3 regions of the Phocaeicola sp. HCN-6420 genome follow, and region 3 is predicted to be linked to each of the others. Evidence: riboswitches for the same ligand, from Rfam matches in the RefSeq annotation. Region 3 holds a riboswitch; each other region holds the start of a gene.
What was found. Region 3 has a riboswitch for cobalamin ahead of WKT12_RS08385 (anaerobic ribonucleoside triphosphate reductase). Riboswitches for the same ligand answer to the same signal wherever they lie in the genome.

Region 1 (4,161 bases), on a different contig from region 3:
CGATCTTCCAGCCGGTCTGAAGCGCAACATCTACCCCTCTGATTTCCACATTTCCCAGATTGACCATCGTCCAGCGGAAGAAATTCGACGTAGGAGTGGCCACGATTTTATTCTCCACCTCGTTGTAGTACACATCCGTTTGTACTTCCAGCGAGCGCAGCCACGTACTATTGAAGGTACGGTTGTACGTAAATCCTAAGTCGTACTGCGTAGTGAACTCAGGTTCCAGGTTGATATTCCCTACAAACGTATAATACAGGTCGTTCAGCGTAGGCATCCGGAAGATCCGTTTATAGAAACCTCTCAGGTTAAGGCCACTTTGCGGAAAAGGCCTCCACGACACGAAAAACGAAGGAGTAAGCTTCTGCTTGTCGGGAGCAGGCGTGCCCGAGCTCGTATCGTGTACAAACGTTTCGAGCAGACTTGCCTGAAGTTCCACCTGCTTGAAGCGCATGGCCGTAGCGATGGATGCCAGCAGCGTATGCCGGCGCGGATAAACAAAGTCGCGCAAGTCGGCATTCAGCAGGTTAAACTGATAATCTGCCGAAAAGCTTGCCTCCCACCACGAAAACAGATTAAATCGGTTGGCTACCGATGTGTATACTTCCTGCTGGTAATAATGGTTGTTGACATACATCAGCGACTCGTCTTTGTTAGGATCGGCCAGGTAATGCAGGTAGTCGTATGCATATTTCGCATTGGCAAGCAGGCTGTACCACTGTGTAAAGTCCTTCTTGAATGTACCCTGAGTAAAGAAATTCGTATCCCACTGGCGATCCTCGTGCGAGAACTTGTTGCGGACGATTGCCCCCGGATATCCACGTTCCGAGTTGTACAGGTAAGCCTTCGCCTTCCAGTATCCCTGCTTGAGCTGTCCGAACAGCCCTCCTTCCACACGCAAGGCATTCAGGTCGCCGTTCTGCCGCACCGCCGTCGTATCATATCCCTCCTGCATGCGGTAAGTAAACTTGTATTTTCCCGACGAGTGAAGATACTCGGCACTGAACGAACTGCTGATTCGTTGTCCGAGCTTTTGTTCCCACAGTATGGATGGATTTACCACACCAAACGAGCCCGTCTTGAACGAAGCCCTTACGTTATACTTCTTTCCTTCCTCGAACTGAGGCGTCCGTGTCTGCAAATAGATGGAGCCCGACGAGCCGAAATCCTTTGCCGGCTGGAAAATGGCACTCTTCTGTCCGTTGTACAGCGTGACAGACTCCATGTTGTCGAGCGAGAATCTTCCCAAATCGACCGTACCGTTTTGTGCGTTTCCCAGCTCGATGCCGTCGTAGAATACACCTACATGGTTGGTTCCCATACTCCGGATATTCACCGTTTTCAGTCCCCCTACTCCTCCGTAGTCCTTGATCTGTATGCCGGAAAAATAGCGCAAGGCATCGGCCACGTTGTGCGAGCTGAGCTGATGGAGCTGCTTGCCCGATAATTCCTGTACCGGAAAAATCTCTTTCTGTACGGCACGCGCCGTCACAACAACCTCGTTCAGATGTTGAAGGCTGTCCAACTTGTTTTGTGCATGTACCGGTACACAAATGTTTATACCCCACACCAGTAGGGTAAACATTACCGCATAGTAAAGTTTATTAAGCATTATGTAAAACGTTCAACCGTCCTATCCCACGAGTTCGGTTAATTAATAAAAACGATGGCAGGTCTTCTGACTGACTCACACGCTTTGACACCTTCCCGGTTTTATCCAGTGGCAATGAGTAATTGTCAACGTGTTTGATGAGCTTCACAGCAGCGGGACTGTTCGGGACTTTCACCCGATTCCCTTTTAATCCGTCGGGTCGAAACAACCTTCCGGAACCAATCGGTGGCAAAGATAGTTTATTTTTTCTGAATTTTAATACAGTTTTGCTATTTAAGAAATGGTTTTTGTATACTCCTTTCGTTCAGGACTTTCGTGAAATATCAAAAAAAACAGGGGAAAGAGGAGGTTCGGGCAGGAAGATGCAGGGAGCCTGTCTGATTCGTGCTGATGTTTTTTTATTTTTTGTACAAAAAATAAAAATGTTTGTACAAATTTTCAGCGACTTCTGAAAGCGTTTTTCTCAGAGAACCGATAATTTTAGTAGTTTTGCCCTGATGAACCATTAAATATATGCATGTATGAAAGAAATAAATGTATCGGAACTGAAAGATAACATGTTCGACGCTATCAGTAAGGAATGGATGCTGGTAACGGCCGGAACACAGGAAAAGTTTAACATGATGACGGCAAGCTGGGGCGGAACCGGTGTTTTGTGGGCAAAGCCCGTAGCCTTTATTTTCATCCGTCCCGAGCGTTATACCTACCAGTTTATTGAAGAGGGAGAAACGCTTACCCTGTCTTTCTTAGGCGAAGAGCATAAAGATATACATAAAATCTGCGGTTCCAAGTCGGGACGCGACATCGACAAGGTAGCGGCTACCGGACTGAAACCTTTTGCCACTCCCGAAGGAAACATTGCCTACGAGCAGGCACGTATGGTACTGGAATGCAGAAAACTGTATGCCGATATGATAAAGCCCGAGCAGTTTATCGATGCTTCACTGGTAAGCCGCTGGTACGGCGAAGGACATGGCGGATTCCATAAAATGTATGTCGTAGAGATAGAACATGTATGGGTGAAAGAGTGAGCATAATGCTCGTCAGAATCCCATGATAAACTCATCCAGCGAATCGTTTTCGTCCATACCCATCTTGTCGTGTTTGAGGCGGTTTTTCCGTTTCTTCAAGGCGACCTTGCTGGTGTCGAGCAGGTAAAGCATATTGCTGTTTGAGATGCCGATCTTGATAAGGCAGCAAAGCGAGATGTCCGCCTTTGTCAGCGTCGGGAACTTTTTCCAAAGCCGGTCTGTAAAGTTGTTGTAGCAGATGTTTATAACTTCCGCCAGATTGTCCTGTTCCTCGTCGGAGAGCACTACCGACCGGCTTTGTATTTTATCCTGCTGGCTCATTTTATTGAGCTGTTCCATTTTTCTGATGATCTCGCTGTGGCGCAGGATTTCCTTTCTCATGGCAGCCTCCTTTGAAGAGTATTCGCTCCTCATCTTTTCCCTCTGTGAAAGTTCTTTGTCCAGAGCCATTTCCTTTTCGATGATTTTTTCCTGTGCAGCATGCAGGTCGATAGTCTTTTCTTGCAGTTGCAGCCTCATTTCCTTCATCAGGTCGTCTTTTGATCGCATCTGTTCTGCCAGTTTGCGTTTTTCTTCCCTATATATATAAGAAAGTATGATAGTAGCAATAAGTACTGCTATACAAATTCCGAATAATGAGATATAAAGACGTTGTTGTTTTATTTTCAGTAAAGTGTTTTCATCTTGAATCGAGGCGTATTTAAGTTGGAGGTCTGCTACTTTAGATTCTAACCGTATGGATGGGATGTGTCTGGTAGTTTGGTGTACCGTTTGCTGTATTTCATCGTTTTGTACAGGTTGTATATTCAATGTACTGTCAGAACTTTCATGCTTCAGTTGTTCTATCTGTAGCAATGGAGTATTTATTTCATGTGTTTTTTTCAGATAAATGATAAGTGAAAGTGAAGCAGCTGCTGCTATGATAATTATGATGACGAGGATGATATTTTTCATAATAAACATTTGTAAAGCTATTACAAATATAGCTCAAAAAGTGACATGTCTCCTTGTTCTTTTCCTCTTGTCTACCTTTCTCTTTTAAATATTTTCTTATTTCTTTGATAATCAGCGTGCTGATATTCTATAGATGTCTACTTTGTGTCACCCTCTTTTCCTTGTATGATGCCTGATTTTATTCTATCTTCGTAGTGATGAAAAGTAAGATAGATATGGTTTTATACAAATGTTTTTACTTACCATAATCGAATACAGATATTTTGAATTCGATTTTTATTAACTTGTTTACCCTATTAAAATTAGTCATTATGCAAAGCAGTAACACGTATTTCAAAATCAGGATGGTATGTTCCTTATTATTAGGTCTGGCTGTTGTTTATGGACTTGTGGAAAGTATTGGAAAAAATGCTTTGTGGCTTGCTCTTCTTATGGGACTATTTATAATTTCTATTCTTTTCGATTTGTTGGTACTATATAAGAAGAAGGCAGCTTGTCCCGATAAAGGGAAGTATCTTTATTTGGATGCCGGAGCCATGTGTGTATGGTGGATTTTATTTTTTG
Region 2 (4,161 bases), on a different contig from region 3:
CCATTATCGGTCAGCATCGGAATCTGTTTGATGGAAAGCCCTGTCTGAAGGTCTACTACCTCTACCGTACTTGAAACATTCACAACTATATACAACTTACTGCCGTAAATATCCATGTCATTGGCCGTATCTCCCAGCCCGCGATGATTCAGCGCACGGAAATAATCGTACGAACAAGTCCCCGTCTGAAACGAATACCTTGCCAGCGTACTGTTATTCAGGTTAAACAGTCCCTCGTTCAATATATACATTTCCGCCGTTCCGTAATCCTCGACTACCCCGTTCGCCTCACCTGCCACATAAGGTTTATCTTCCAGATCGTCGCAACCGGCAAACAGGAGAGCCAGCGAACATATTATAAAAACCAGCTTCTTCATGCACATCAATATTTAACCCCGACCGTGATACGGAAAGACCGTCCGGGCATCGGGAAGTTTTTCACAATTTCATAATTCTTATTTGCCAGATTCAGTACCTCGACTGACAAGGAAATATCAGTCTTTCCCCATCGAAAACCGCGACGGGCAGACACACTGTGATCGGTATATCCATTCAACCGGTTCTTGGCTATATTCTGTCCCAGTGCATAACGCTTGCCCGAAAACAGCATGGAGTACGACAAATCGACCCACGGCGTTTCGAGTACGGCCTGTCCGGAGCCCGAAACACGTGGTGTATACGCAATCTGATGCTTATAGGTCTTTCCTTCCAGCGTAGAAAGATCCGGATTGGTGACATCCAATGCCCGCTGGTACGTATAATTTCCCGACAGAGTCAGCACATACTTTTCCACCGGCTGTATGCTCAGGCTTGCCGTAAAGTCTATTCCCTTTATATCGACCTTACCGAGATTGACCATGCTCCAGATAAACAGATTCTTGGTAGGTATAGCCACTATCTTATCTGTCACCCGGTTGGAATAAGCATCCACCGTAGCCGAAACATAAGGAAGCCAGTCGGATACATGCTTGCTGTATGTCAGCCCGACATTCAGCTGACTGGCATTTTCCGGTTTCAGACGAATGTTCCCTGTCTGTCCGTAATACAAGTCATTGAAACTCGGCAAGCGGAAAATATCTTTATAGAAAAAACGAATACGAAAATCTTCGGAAGCAAACGGCTTAAACGATACACTGGCATATGGGGACAATTTCCGATGCCCTCCGGCACTATTACCTTTGGCTACATCCTCATAAACCACTGTCGACAACAGAGAAGCCGAAAGTGTCATCCACTCATTGACATATTTGCCCGCCAGCGCGGTGAGCCACGAATAGCGTACAGGCTTGGCAAAATCTTTCAAGTCGCAGTTCATGCGGTTAACACTTCCGTCGGTCGAAAGAGAAAAAGAAAGACAATCCAACGCACGGAAAAGTACGGCTGCCGAAAGATAATACTCCTGCTGGAAATAACTGTTTTCACTCTGTCCGGTAGTTCCTTTATAATCAGGGTCCAGATAATGCTGGTACATCCAGTTCCATTTACCCGATGCCTGAAAGGCCCACTTACGGTTGAACTCTTTCTTATACTGGCTTTGGACAAACATATTCTTGTCCCATAAATGCTGGGAGGAATAATCGTAATACAGTGTAGTCGCATTGGGAAGTCCACGAGATGACTGGTAATAATAAGCCTTCAGCCTCCACTGTTCCGTATCGGAGAAATTACCAAACAAGCCGGCCTCAGCACGAAAGGTCTGTACATCGGTATTTTTACGCTTTTCACGGCTGGACTGATCGCCTTCATCGCCATAATATAAAGTATAAGGGTAGTGCCCGTCGGACGACATCCATTCGGCATTGGCCGTCAGTGCCCATTTCGCTCCCAGCTTCTGCTCCAGCAAGAGCGAAGGATTCAGCAATCCCCACGAGCCCGATTTCAGCGAAGCACTGAGATTTGTCGGCTTATCGTCATGAAAAACAGGAGTCAGTGTTTGGATATTTAAAACTCCAGCCGAAGCGAAGAACCGGGCAGGCTGAAAAATTTGATCACTTTGCCCGTTACTTAACATCAGACGGTCTACGTTCTCCAACGAAAAACGCCCGATATCCACCTGACCGGTCTGACAGTCGGTTACAGCAATCCCGTCGTATCCCACTACCGTATGCTGTGCTCCCAGACTTCGGATGGAAACCGTTTTCAGTCCTCCTATCCCCCCGTAATCTTTTACCGTTACTCCCGAAAAATGTTTCACGGCATCGGACACCTGCATCACATTCAGCGTTTTCAGTTCCTCACGGGAAAAAATCTGGAGAGGAGCGGCCGAACGTACTTCACGCGTCTGGTAACGGTCGGACACCACCACCTCCGGTATGTAATAAACCTTCGTGGTATCTACATCCTGCCCGCCATAACATCTCGCTGCAAACCCGACCAGCATTATCCAACTACATACGATATACCTCATTTTTTCATACATTATAATTACAGCCAACGGATTCTCCGCTTCTGCATCGCTTACGAAAATAAAGCATCGGGGTGAACAGAAAGAATATGTACCGACAGATCATCCCACGCTTTTTCCTCGAAAGCTGTGAAGAAACTATGCATGGCAGGTCTTCTGACTCATTCCTATTGCAGACTACCTTCCCGGAAAATCATTCCAGTGGCTTAAGCGATTGCCTGCAATATACACGGAATTTACAGCAGCGGGACTGTTCAGGACTTGCACCTGATTCCCTTTTAATCATCAGATTATCCAGTGAAAAAGAGATAACCTTTTGAACCAATGCGTCACAAAGGTAGAAAGTTTTTTCAATAAGCCGAAAATATTCCGTAATTTTGTAGACAAGCAACTAAAACATATAAATTATGGCAAAAGAACTCGAATTGAAGTACGGCTGTAATCCTAACCAGAAACCGGCACGTATTTTTATGCAAGAAGGAGAACTGCCTATCGAAGTATTGAACGGACGTCCCGGATACATCAATTTCCTGGATGCACTGAACGGATGGCAGTTAGTGAAAGAACTGAAAGAAGCTACCGGACTTCCGGCCGCAACCTCGTTTAAGCATGTCAGCCCTGCAGGTGCAGCCATCGGTCTGGAACTGGACGATACGATGAAAAAGATTTACTTCGTAGACGATCTTCCACTTTCTCCGCTGGCAAATGCATACGTACGTGCCCGTGGAGCCGACCGTATGTCTTCATATGGTGATTTCATCGCACTGAGCGACGTGTGTGATGAAGCTACCGCCCGTTTCATTCACCGTGAAGTTTCCGATGGAGTGATTGCTCCGGGCTATACAGACGAAGCGCTGGAAATACTGAAAAGCAAACGTAAGGGTACATACAATATTATCAAGATAGATCCGTCCTACCGTCCTGCACCGATAGAACACAAAGATGTGTTCGGTATTACATTCGAACAAGGACGTAACGAAATCAAGCTGAACGGTGACAATCTGTTTGCCAACATTCCTACTCAGAATAAGAACTTCCCCGAATCTGCACGCCGCGATCTGATGATTGCCCTGATTACACTGAAATATACCCAGTCGAACTCCGTATGTTACGTAAAAGACGGACAGGCTATCGGTATCGGAGCCGGACAACAGAGCCGTATCCACTGTACCCGTCTGGCTGGAAACAAGGCAGATGTCTGGTATCTGCGCCAGCATCCGAAAGTTCTGAACTTGCCATGGGTAGAAAAAATCCGTCGTGCCGACCGTGACAATACCATCGATGTTTATATCAGCGACGAGCATGACGATGTGCTTGCCGACGGTGTATGGCAGCAGTTCTTTACCGAAAAGCCGGAAGTTTTGACTCGCGAAGAGAAACGTGCATGGCTGAATACACTGAAAGGTGTTTCACTGGGTTCAGACGCATTCTTCCCCTTCGGTGACAACATTGAACGTGCTCACAAAAGTGGTGTAGAATACATTGCACAGGCAGGAGGATCCGTACGTGATGATCATGTAATCGCTACTTGCGACAAATATGGTATTGCCATGGCATTTACAGGTATCCGCTTGTTCCACCATTAATAAACCGCAATAACTCACAAACGATAAAGGCGGACAACACCGGCACTCTTTTTCCGGTTGTTGTCCGCCTTTTTGTTTATCTGTTCCTTCACTCAGAATTTATATCCTACCGTAGCGAAAATAGCCAAGTTACGAGGTCCGTGTTTCCACATACGAGCCAAACCAAATTCA
Region 3 (4,161 bases):
TCGCGTCAACGCATGGAAAGGAGCTTCACATTTTATCTTTTCTACGATACTGATGGGTTCTTTCACATCGACATGAAATGAATTCACATAATAATCGCGGTCGGTTACCCCTGGTATCACACCATATTTACGACGATCCATACGAGTAAATCGTCCGGAAAGCCCTTCAGCAGGAGTAGCCAGTACTGAATAGTTCAAATGATACTTCTGCTTAAATTCTTCTACTACACGATTCATTTCTTCTACAGCTTCATACAATGTGTCCCATGCCTTCCGACAATGTCCGTGTCCTTGTCCGTACAGAGCTACCATGGCATTGTGACCGCCAATGAAACCAATACCCAATGTTCCCTGATTCAGTACGTCACCTACCTCATCGTTCGGATTCAGCTCACCGCCTCCTTTCCACACATTGTTACTCATCATGAACGGAAACTGCCGTGCCAGTGCTGTACGCTGATACTGATAGCGGGCATAGAGCTGCCCGGCTATGAAGACAGCCATATCGTGTACTGAATTGATAAATGTTTCTTTCGCCAGACGTTCTATGGCATCCTGCCCCTGATTCTCAGCTACACTTTCAGCCTTAATACGCGCCTCGATGGCAAGACGCGGCAGATTCATGGTAGTAAACGACAAGTTTCCACGTCCCAATGAAGTCTTTTCACCGTTCAGATTTTCGAATACACGTGTACGACATCCCATCGTCGCCAGTTCATAACGGTAGCGTTTCGGATCGCTTGCATCCCATTTTTCGTGACGATTGAAAGGTGTATCAAGGAACATGAAGTTCGGAAACAAAGCCTTGGCCGTTGTCCGACAAGCTTTCAGAAACAAATCAAAGTTTGGAGCTTCAAATTCAACTTTCCCATCCATAGCAGCTTCAAAGTCCTCCATCGCACGTTTATAGTCTGCTTCAGAATAAGATACTCCATCTTTTATTTTGAATATCTGAATTGGAAATACAGGAACCTCTCCACGTGTACCTAAGCCTTCGATGGTCGCTTTCAATAATTCTTCTATCACCATTCGTCCTTCAGCCGAAGTATCTGTTCCATAATTGATTGAGCTGAACACTACCTGATTTCCTCCACGCGAATGCATCGTGTTCAAGTTATGGATAAATCCTTCCATAGCCTGATGAGTATCCTTGCGTACCTGAGCATACGACTTACGTAAAATGTGTTCCAGTTCACCGGCCGTCAGTGTGACGCCTTGTCCGGCTGCTGCCGAAAGGAAACTTTTCTTTTCATCCTCTGTCGGAACAATAGAAGTAAAACACTGTTTGGATACAGTCAGTATCGCAGCCTCATCCAACTGTATATCTCTCATATCAAGATAAAAGGAAACAGACGATGCTACTGCTTTCTGAAAACTCTTGAGTACACCTTTTGCCATGAAAAAATCAAAAGCCGGAATCGCCTGTCCTCCATGCTGTTCATTCTGGTTGGTCTGGAAGATAATAGTTGCCAGCGTTGCGTAACTCTGAATGGATTGCGGAGTACGGATACTTCCATTCTTTGTATGAAAACCACGTTCAAACAAGTCATCAAGATCATATTGAATACAAGTTGTTGTCTTGGTTGGATAATAATCCAAATCGTGAATGTGAATATCTCCCAACTGATGTGCTTCAGCATACTGCTTGGGCAAAAGGTATTTATACGTATAATCTTTGGTAATCTCCGAAGCAAAAGTCATCATCTGTCCCGCCGGAGTATGACTCGACATGTTAGCGTTGCTCAGATTTACATCATTCTTGTCGATAGCCACAATGCCATCCATAATGTGCTTCATCTGCGTTTTGCGATCGCGTTCTGTATTTCTCCACTGGCGATAAATGATATATTTCTTGGCAACCTCAGGCTGCACTTTCATCAATTCTGTTTCTACAAGGTCCTGAATCTCCTCAACTCCGATCGTCGGATTCTCAAAATGAGCAATAACACGCTGAGTAATTTCATCAATCAGCTCTTCCTGATGAGCCAGTCCTGTGGCATTAAAAGCTTTACTGATGGCATTTGTAATCTTTGAAGGCGAAAAGTTTTCCCGCTTCCCGTCACGCTTGATAATACAGATTTCAGTTAAATTCATACTGTTTGCTTTGAAAAGTTAATAAAAAGATTGGATTTGCTTTTCGTGGCAGGTCTTCTGACTGATCTCTCCCCGGCAGACACCTTCCCATTGTATTCAAACAATAGTGGCTTGCACATGCATTGCCTCCGGTTCATTAAGAATCACAGCAGCGGGTACTGTTGCCGATTTACACGACATTCCCTTTTGAAACGCTTATGTTACCTAACGAAAAGCTCTACAAAGATATATTTTCTGATCGAATAAATAAAAACGAACTAACAGATGTTTTTCTAAATTGAGCAACTTTTAAAACACAAAACCAGTCTACAGATACATATAGAGCGTACAAACGGACAACTCTTATTTATATAAACTTTTCTATTTGGATAATTAGATTTATTTCTTATTACTCTAAACAAGGAATAATCTTTTTCTTGTTTTCGGGTTTCCTATTTGCAAAAATACAGATCGGAAACCCGAAAACGGTATAATGATTTATTGATTGACGGGCTCCAGTCCCATTTGCTTTGCCTTCTTAAGCATAAACTCAAAAGCAGCATCGTGTTCATTAGGAATAATCCCATCCAGAATAGCGTCCTTTATAGAGCTTTTCAGACTGCCGATTTCCCGACACGGCTGCAAGTTGAATACCTTCATAATCTCAGCACCATCTACCGGCGGCTGGAAATTACGGATACGATCCTTTTCCTCCAAGTCTTTCAGTTTCTGACGTACCAGTTTGAAATTGTCGAGAAAGCGTTGTTTGCGCACTTCATTCTTCGAAGTAATATCTGCTTCACACAGCAGCATCAAATCGTCAATATCATCGCCAGCCTCGAAAAGCAGTCGCCGAACAGCCGAATCGGTCACTTCTTCATCGGCTATCACAATAGGACGCATATGAAGACCGACCAGCTTTTGAACGTACTTCATCTTTTCATTCATAGGCAACTTCATCTTCCGGAAGATTTCAGGTATCATCTTTTCTCCGATGAAATTATGATTATGGAATGTCCATCCTACACGAGGATCCCAGCGTTTAGTGCGCGGCTTTCCAATGTCGTGCAACAAAGTAGCCCAGCGCAACCACAAATTATCGGTAACCTTTGCAATATTGTCTACCACTTCCAGAGTGTGATAGAAATTATCCTTATGCCCTCTTCCATTTCTGACTTCCACTCCCTGCAAAGCAACCAGTTCCGGGAAGATCAGTTCCAGCAGTCCGCAACGGTCTAAGTCAACGAAACCTTTCGAAGGTACAGGTGAAAGCAATATTTTATTCAATTCATCGGCAATGCGCTCCCGTGAAATAATCTTGATGCGCTCACGGTTACGGCTCAGGGCATCAAATGTTTCATCCTCTATAAAGAAATTCAACTGAGTAGCAAAGCGAATGCAGCGCATCATGCGTAAAGGATCGTCACTGAATGTTATATCCGGGTCAAGAGGAGTTCGTATGGTACGTTCCTTCAGGTCATCCAGACCGCCGAACGGGTCTACCAGCTCTCCAAAACGAGCTTTATTCAAACATACTGCCAATGCATTTATGGTAAAATCGCGGCGATTTTGATCATCTTCCAACGTTCCGTTTTCTACAACCGGCTTACGGCTATCATGGCTATACGATTCTTTTCGAGCTCCAACGAATTCAACTTCCACATCGTGATACTTCACCTGTGCAGTTCCAAAGTTCTTAAAGACAGAAACATGGGCACCACGTCCCAACTTCTTTCCGAACGCTTCGGCTATCTCAATTCCACTGCCTACTACTACCACATCTATGTCTTTCGACGGACGATTCAGGAATATATCACGCACGTAACCTCCTACCACGTAACATTCCAGTCCCAGTTCGTCAGCAGTTTCGGATATCAGATTGAATATTTTGCCTGTAAAGTGTTCTTTCAATTCCATGTTTATTACAAAATTAGCGTGCAAAATTACAAAAAAATGAAAAGCCTCGCAGGGAATAACTGATTTAATTGTATTTTTGTTCCGTAATAAACTGATTAATTATATGAAAAAGATAACTTTAGCAGCCGCAGCCCTGATTGTATTATTGTCAGGATGTAACAGTGACAGCAA

Region 1: linked by a shared signal. The riboswitch ahead of WKT12_RS11850 (TonB-dependent receptor) and the one ahead of WKT12_RS08385 (anaerobic ribonucleoside triphosphate reductase) in region 3 are both predicted to bind cobalamin.
Region 2: linked by a shared signal. The riboswitch ahead of WKT12_RS11295 (TonB-dependent receptor plug domain-containing protein) and the one ahead of WKT12_RS08385 (anaerobic ribonucleoside triphosphate reductase) in region 3 are both predicted to bind cobalamin.

What each region holds. Positions count from the first base shown of each region.
Region 1 covers NZ_JBBKBJ010000021.1:24,589-28,749, forward strand. Annotated here, with positions in the region: gene WKT12_RS11850 (TonB-dependent receptor) at 1-1,585, opposite strand, end outside; cobalamin riboswitch at 1,652-1,851, opposite strand; gene WKT12_RS11855 (flavin reductase family protein) at 2,134-2,643, shown strand; gene WKT12_RS11860 (hypothetical protein) at 2,656-3,597, opposite strand; gene WKT12_RS11865 (hypothetical protein) at 3,909-4,161, shown strand, end outside.
Region 2 covers NZ_JBBKBJ010000019.1:5,436-9,596, forward strand. Annotated here, with positions in the region: gene WKT12_RS11290 (YncE family protein) at 1-383, opposite strand, end outside; gene WKT12_RS11295 (TonB-dependent receptor plug domain-containing protein) at 383-2,380, opposite strand; cobalamin riboswitch at 2,535-2,745, opposite strand; gene WKT12_RS11300 (phosphoribosylaminoimidazolecarboxamide formyltransferase) at 2,812-3,990, shown strand; gene WKT12_RS11305 (porin family protein) at 4,083-4,161, opposite strand, start outside.
Region 3 covers NZ_JBBKBJ010000010.1:114,486-118,646, reverse strand. Annotated here, with positions in the region: gene WKT12_RS08385 (anaerobic ribonucleoside triphosphate reductase) at 1-2,094, opposite strand, end outside; cobalamin riboswitch at 2,125-2,319, opposite strand; gene WKT12_RS08380 (CCA tRNA nucleotidyltransferase) at 2,572-3,990, opposite strand; gene WKT12_RS08375 (hypothetical protein) at 4,094-4,161, shown strand, end outside.